DNA from 2 places in the Streptomyces sp. NBC_01244 genome. Region 2 is predicted to be linked to the other one. Evidence: riboswitches for the same ligand, from Rfam matches in the RefSeq annotation. Region 2 holds a riboswitch; the other holds the start of a gene.
What was found. Region 2 has a riboswitch for cobalamin ahead of OG247_RS29495 (energy-coupling factor ABC transporter permease). Riboswitches for the same ligand answer to the same signal wherever they lie in the genome.
Positions count from the first base shown of each region.

Region 1: linked by a shared signal. The riboswitch ahead of OG247_RS28420 (ribonucleoside-diphosphate reductase subunit alpha) and the one ahead of OG247_RS29495 (energy-coupling factor ABC transporter permease) in region 2 are both predicted to bind cobalamin.

Region 1 is NZ_CP108488.1:6,274,406-6,277,901, forward strand. Features, by position in the region: gene OG247_RS28420 (ribonucleoside-diphosphate reductase subunit alpha) at 1-1,665, opposite strand, end outside; cobalamin riboswitch at 1,826-1,954, opposite strand; gene OG247_RS28425 (GNAT family N-acetyltransferase) at 2,021-2,518, opposite strand; gene OG247_RS28430 (YbdD/YjiX family protein) at 2,606-2,803, opposite strand; gene OG247_RS28435 (carbon starvation CstA family protein) at 2,800-3,496, opposite strand, start outside.
Region 2 is NZ_CP108488.1:6,514,534-6,518,029, reverse strand. Features, by position in the region: gene OG247_RS29510 (SsgA family sporulation/cell division regulator) at 1-31, shown strand, start outside; gene OG247_RS29505 (AMIN-like domain-containing (lipo)protein) at 216-683, shown strand; gene OG247_RS29500 (flavodoxin family protein) at 726-1,451, opposite strand; cobalamin riboswitch at 1,747-1,940, shown strand; gene OG247_RS29495 (energy-coupling factor ABC transporter permease) at 1,970-2,665, shown strand; gene OG247_RS29490 (energy-coupling factor ABC transporter substrate-binding protein) at 2,665-3,003, shown strand; gene cbiQ (cobalt ECF transporter T component CbiQ) at 3,007-3,496, shown strand, end outside.

The sequences.
Region 1 (3,496 bases), 240 kb from region 2:
GTACGCGGCGAGCATGATGCGCTCGGAGAGCTTCGTGGACAGGGCCTTCGCCTCGGGGGAGTCGAAGGGCAGCTTCAGCTGGAAGAAGACGTCCTGGAGGCCCATCGCGCCCAGGCCCACCGGGCGCCAGCGGGCGTTGGAGCGGCCGGCCTGCTCGGTCGGGTAGAAGTTGATGTCCACGACGCGGTCGAGGAAGGTGACCGCGGTGCGGACGGTCTCGTCCAGGCGCTCCCAGTCGATGCCGCCGTCCACGTCGCCCGTCCCGGGCAGGACGAAGGCGCCGAGGTTGACCGAACCGAGGTTGCAGACGGCCGTCTCGCCGTCGTTGGTGACCTCGATGATCTCGGTGCAGAGGTTCGAGGAGTGGACGACGGTGCCCGGCTCGGCGGTCTGGTTCGCCGTGCGGTTGGAGGCGTCCTTGAAGGTCATCCAGCCCTGGCCGGTCTGCGCGAGGGTGCGCATCATCCGGCCGTACAGGTCGCGGGCGGGCATGGTCTTGCGGGCCAGGCCCGACTCCTCGGCCTTGCGGTAGGCCGCGTCGAACGCGTCGCCCCACAGGTCGACCAGCTCGGGGACGTCGGCCGGGGAGAACAGCGACCAGGCGGCGTCGGCGTTCACGCGGCGCATGAACTCGTCCGGCACCCAGTGGGCCAGGTTCAGGTTGTGCGTACGGCGCTGGTCCTCGCCGGTGTTGTCGCGGAGCTCCAGGAACTCCTCGATGTCCGCGTGCCAGGTCTCCAGGTAGACGGCGGCGGCGCCCTTGCGGCGGCCGCCCTGGTTCACGGCGGCGACGGAGGCGTCGAGGGTCTTCAGGAACGGCACGATGCCGTTGGAGTGGCCGTTCGTACCGCGGATCAGCGAACCGCGGGCGCGGACGCGGGAGTACGAGAGGCCGATGCCGCCGGCGTGCTTGGAGAGGCGCGCGATCTGGTGGTAGCGGTCGTAGATCGAGTCGAGCTCGTCCAGCGGGGAGTCCAGCAGGTAGCAGGAGGACATCTGCGGGTGCCGGGTGCCGGAGTTGAAGAGGGTGGGGGAGGAGGGCAGGTAGTCGAGGCGGCTCATCAGCCGGTAGAGCGAGGCCACTTCCTCGACGGCCTGGACCGACTCGTTCTCGGCGAGGCCGCAGGCCACGCGCAGCATGAAGAACTGCGGGGTCTCGATGACCTGGCGGGTGATCGGGTGGCGCAGCAGGTAGCGGCTGTGCAGGGTGCGCAGGCCGAAGAAGCCGAAGCGGTCGTCCGCGCCCTCGGCGAGCGCGTGCCCGACCAGTGCGTCGAGCCGGTTCGCGTGCAGGCGCACGAAGTCCGCGGTGCGGTCGGCGATCAGCCCCTCGCGGTGGCCGACCTCGACGGAGCCGGAGAAGGAGGTGGCGCCCTGGCCGGCGGCCTCGACGCGCACGGCCAGCGTCAGCAGGCGGGCGGCGAGGCGGGAGTAGGCCGGGTCCTCGGAGATCAGCCCGGCGGCCGCCTCGGTGGCGAGCGTACGGAGCTCCGCCTCGTCGGCGGCGGCGCTGCGGCCGCGCAGCGCGGCGGCGGCGACCCGGCCGGGGTCGGTGTCGGGCAGATCGGCGGTCAGCTCGGTGAGCGTGCGCAGGAGCGCGGCCCCCGGACCCTCATAGGCGGACGGGTCGGACTCGGCGCGCGGTGCGGAAGGCGCGATGGTCACGGGGGGAGCTCTCCCTCGCTCGGCTCCGGGAACACCTTTGGTGCGGGGCGCGAGGGGGCGCACGTGGGGGAGCGCGTGCCTGGCAGGGCAGTGCGCGTGCGCCACGTGGCGTCCACCGGCCCAACCGCGAGGCCCGGACGTGTCTGCACCCGGTTCGGTCGAGCCGGGCGCACTGTCGACAGGTCCTCGGACTTGCGGATGCGCCGAGCGAGTCGGTGCATTTCATACCGTTGCGGGACAGTTCCGGATTCTCACCGGATTCCCCTGCGACGACAGCGAGCATGAGCATACATGTGGGGGCCGCTGCTTGCGGTAGCCCCCACATGTTGTGTCGCTCCCCGTGGGCGGTACGGCCCTAGAGCTCCAGGCGGTAGGTCAGCAGCGGCAGGCCCGGAACCGGGGACCAGTCCCGCTCCGGCGTCCGTACGAAGCCCAGCCGGTCGTAGATCCGGTGCGCCCCGAGCATCTTCTCGGTGGTCGACAGCACCAGGTGGCCCACGCCCTCCAGGTCCCGGGCGCGGCTCACGCAGGCCCGTACGAGGGCCTCGCCCGCGCCGCGTCCGCGCGCCGCCGGGGAGACGGCCAGCATCCGGAACTCCGCCTCGCCGGGACCCGCGATATCGCACAGCGGGCTGCCGGGAGGGGCGAAGGTCACACCGCCGAGCAGCGTGCCCTCGTACTCCGCGACGAGCACCTCGCCGGCGGGGGCCCGGCCGGCGACGTCGCGCAGCCGGCCCAGGTAGGGGTCCTTCTCACCGAAGGTCAGCAGTCCGTCGTCGAGGTAGGCCCGTGCGGTGATCTCGGCGAGCTCTTCGTATTCGGCGGTCGCCGCCGTCCTGATGATGATGTCCATGGCTCCGAGTGTGCGACAGGGCAAGGAAAGAGGCCGCCGCATTCCGTCGGGTGGACGGTGATGCGGCGGCCCCGGGGGCGCTCCGGCTCAGCAGCAGCGGAACCCTTCGCGCGGATCGCCCTCGCGGGCGTCCGTACGGGCCCGCTCGAAGGCCCGGCGCGACTGGACCTCGGCGTCGGGGTCGTGCGTACGGGCGTGGGCGACGTAGTGGTCGTAGGCCGCCTCGCCCGAGAACTCCCGTACGAAGTACCGGGCCCGGCTCAGCACGTGGTGCAGGCGCGTCACGCCGGTTCCCGCACGGGGTCCTCCACCCGGCCCCCGCCCGAGTCGAGGCCGGCCGCGGCGAGCTCCGCGCGCTCCTCGGCGGTCGGGATGAGCCCGGCCGGGGCGACGAGCCTGGACTCGGTCCACGGGACCTCGGTCAGGGTGACCGACTCGGGCTTGCGGATGGCCCGGAGGCAGGTCCGGGCCGCGTCCACGAGCACGATGATGATCAGCAGGGCGAAGAACACCGACAGGACGCCGTCCACCGTGGCGTTGGTGACGACGGTGTGCATCTCGTCCATGTTCTTGGCGGGCTTGAGGACCTTGCCCGCGTCGATGCCGTCCTGGTAGACGTCCCGCTGCGCGAAGAAGCCGATCTTCGGGTTGTCGGAGAAGATCTTCTGGTAGCTGGCGGTGAGCGTGACGGCCAGGTCCCAGGCGAGCGGAACGCCCGTCACCCAGGCCCACTTGAGCCGGCCGGACTTGATCAGCAGGGTGGTGCAGACGGCCAGGGCGACCGCGGCGAGGAGCTGGTTCGCGATGCCGAACAGCGGGAAGAGCTGGTTGATGCCGCCCAGCGGGTCCTTGACGCCGACCCACAGGAAGTAGCCCCAGCCGCCGACGACGATCGCGCTGGCGAACCAGACGCCCGGCTTCCAGCTGACGTCCTTGAAGGACTTGTGCACGTTGCCGAGGGTGTCCTGGAGCATGAAC
Region 2 (3,496 bases):
CGCCGAGCTGAGCGCCCTCCTGCCCAGCTGAACCGGGTAAACGCGATCAACCGGGTGAGCCCGGCGAACGCGGCGAACCCGGTGCAACCACGACCGTAGCGGGCGCGTCTTCACGGGTGACACCGTTCCCCGTCTCTCGGAATCGAGGGGACGCCATGAACCGTCCACGCCGCCGGCAGGCCACCGCACTGGGGTTGGGCGCACTGCTCTCCGCCATGCTCGCCTTCGCCGCCCCGGCCTCCGCCGCAGCCACGACCGCCGCCGCCACCACTACCGCCACCACGATCACTCCGCTCGTCGTCAATGCCCGCTGGGGCGGGCACTGCACGTACGACCGCGTGGTCATCGACCTGCAGGGATACGTACCCGAGGTCACCGTCACCCGCGTCCCGTCGCTGATCTACGACGGATCCGGCAAGCCCGTCCCGCTGCCCGGGCGGTACTTCCTGGAGATCCGCCTGCACCCCGCCGCCGGACACGACGACGCGGGCCGCAACGTCTACCGCGGGCCCAAACTCCTCAAGATCTACCTGCCCAAGCTGAAGGGCATCGCCCTGACCGGCGACTACGAGGGGTACGTCACCTTCGGCGCCGCCTTCGACACCAAGCCCGCCTACACCTCGTTCAAGCTGCACGCCCCGGAGCGCTTCGTCCTGGACATCGCGCACCCGAACGTCTGCTGAGCACGCCGGCGGGAGGAGTGAAGAGGGAGGCGGGACCGGGGGCTACCGGTGCTCGGGGTTCGGGAAGTCGAAGCGGCAGCCCGCGTCCCACAGGGAGCGCTGGTTGCCGTGCGCCGGCATCCCGCCGGACCGCTTGAGCAGAGCGGCCAGGTGCATGAGGTTCCAGCTCATGAAGGCCGTGTTCCGGTTGGTGAAGTCGTTCTCGGGTCCGCCGGATCCGGGGTCCAGGTACGAGGGCCCGGGTCCGGCCTCGCCGATCCATCCGGCGTCGGCCTGCGGGGGGATCGCGTAGCCGAGGTGCTGGAGGCTGTAGAGGATGTTCATGGCGCAGTGCTTGACGCCGTCCTCGTTCCCGGTGATCAGCGCCCCGCCCACGCGCCCGTAATAGGCGTACTGTCCCTGCTCGTTCAGGATCGAGGAGCAGGCGTAGAGCCGCTCGATGACCTGCTTCATCACCGAGCTGTTGTCCCCGAGCCAGATCGGGCCGCACAGCACGAGGATGTCGGCGTCCATGATCTGGCTGTAGAGCACCGGCCACTGATCGCTCTCCCAGCCGTGGTCGGTCATATCGGGCCAGACACCGGTGGCGATGTCGTGGTCGACGGCCCGGATGAGCGAGGTCCGGACCCCGGCCGCCTCCATCACCGCGCGGCTCTTGTCGATCAGGCCCTCGGTGTTGCTGGGCTCGGGCGATCGCTTGAGCGTGCAGTTGACGTAGACGGCGGTGAGGTCGGAGTAGTCGAAGGAGTGCGCGGTGTCGGTAGCCACCCGTCCAGCCTCTCCGGGGCCCGGCGCGGCCGCCACCGGGCCGCGCCCGTCCGGGCGACCGGGCGACCGGGCGACCGGCGCAGGCGATGAGGACCTCGCGGCCGGTTCGTCCGTACGGAAGGGCGCGCCGAAGCGGGCAGCCGGGCCCGGGCTGCCACGGATCCGTGGAACTCCGTTTCCACGCGGGGCCATTGAGGCAGACGGCAGCCGCACGGGCACACGGCGTGACGCACAAGCGGAATCCGGTCACCACCCGGCGCGATCGGGGCGGGTTGTGACCGGTCCGCGCGGCCGACTAGGGTCAGCGGGCCTTGGTGTTCGGGAAACCGGTGGGAAACCGGTGCGGCCCTCGCCACTGTGATCGGGAAGTCCGGCTCCACTCCTGCGGGAAAGCCACTGGGCTGCGCGGGAGGTTCCGCGCTGCCCGGGAAGGCGGAGCATGGACATCAACCCGTGAGCCAGGAGACCGGCCGGGGCGCGTTGTCCATCCACGAGGTGCTGGAGAGGTCTCCCTACTCATGCATATAGCCGAGGGGTTTCTGCCCCCTTTGCACGCGGTCGCCTGGGGCGCCGTGTCCGCCCCCTTCGTCGTCCACGGCGTCCGCTCGCTCACCCGCGAGGTGAAGGCCAACCCGGAGAGCACGCTGCTGCTCGGCGCTTCCGGAGCGTTCACTTTCGTCCTGTCCGCCCTGAAAATCCCCTCCGTGACGGGCAGTTGCTCGCACCCCACGGGCACCGGGCTCGGGGCGATCTTGTTCCGGCCGCCGATCATGGCGGTGCTCGGCACGATCACCCTGCTGTTCCAGGCCCTGCTGCTGGCGCACGGCGGGCTCACCACCCTCGGCGCCAACGTCTTCTCGATGGCCATCGCCGGCCCGTGGGCGGGCTACGCCGTCTACCGGCTGCTGCGGAAGTCCGGTCTCCCGCTGATGGTCACCGTGTTCTTCGGCGCCTTCTTCGCCGACCTGGTCACCTACTGCGTCACCAGCGTGCAGCTCGCCATGGCCTTCCCGGACCCGGCTTCCGGTTTCCCGGGCTCGCTCGCGAAGTTCGGGGGGATCTTCGCGGTCACCCAGATACCGCTGGCCGTGAGCGAGGGGCTGCTGACCGTCCTGGTGATGCGGCTGCTGATGGCGTCGAGCAAGTCGGACCTGGTCCGGCTGGGCGTCGCGAAGCTGACCTCCGCCCGTACCGAAGAGAAGGCGGCGGCCTGATGAGCGGGATGTCCAAGAACGCGAAGATCAACACGCTGCTGCTGCTCCTGGTGGCGGCGCTGGCCGTCCTGCCGCTCGCCCTGGGGCTGGGCGAGGGCAAGGAGGAGCCCTTCGCCGGCGCCGACGCGCAGGCCGAGGTGGCGATCACCGAGCTGAAGCCGGATTACGAGCCCTGGTTCTCCCCTCTGTACGAGCCCCCTTCCGGCGAGATCGAGTCCGCGCTGTTCGCCTTGCAGGCGGCGCTGGGCGCGGGCGTGCTCGCCTACTACTTCGGCGTCCGCAAGGGCCGCCGCCAAGGAGCGGCCGCCGCCGCTGCCGCCGCCGCCCCGGAGGCGTAGGCGGTGCTGCCGATCGACGTGGCCGCGCACGGCAGTCGCTGGCGCGGTCGGCACCCGCTGGAGAAGGCCCTGCTCGGGGTCGGGCTGACGGTCACCGCCGTGTGCCTGCCGCCCTGGCCGGGCGGGCCGCTGGTGGCCGCCGCCACCCTCGCCGTGCTGCTCGGCCCGGCCGGGGTGGCCGGCCGGCAGCTCTGGCGGGCCTTCCGGATCCCGCTCGGCTTCTGCTTCACCGGGGCGCTGCCGCTGCTGTTCGCCGTCGGGGGCCCGGCGGGTCCGGTGTCCCTGGCCCCCGACGGCCCCCGACTGGCCGCCGAACTGCTGCTGCGCACCTCGGCGGCCTCGCTCGGACTACTGCTGTTCGCCTTCACCACCCCGGTCTCCGACGTACTGCCCCGGCTGGTCCGGGCCGGGGTGCCGGCCCCGGTCGTAGACGTGGCCCTGGTCATGTACCGGATCGGCTTCCTGCTGCTCGACTCCATGGCCCAGGTCCGCC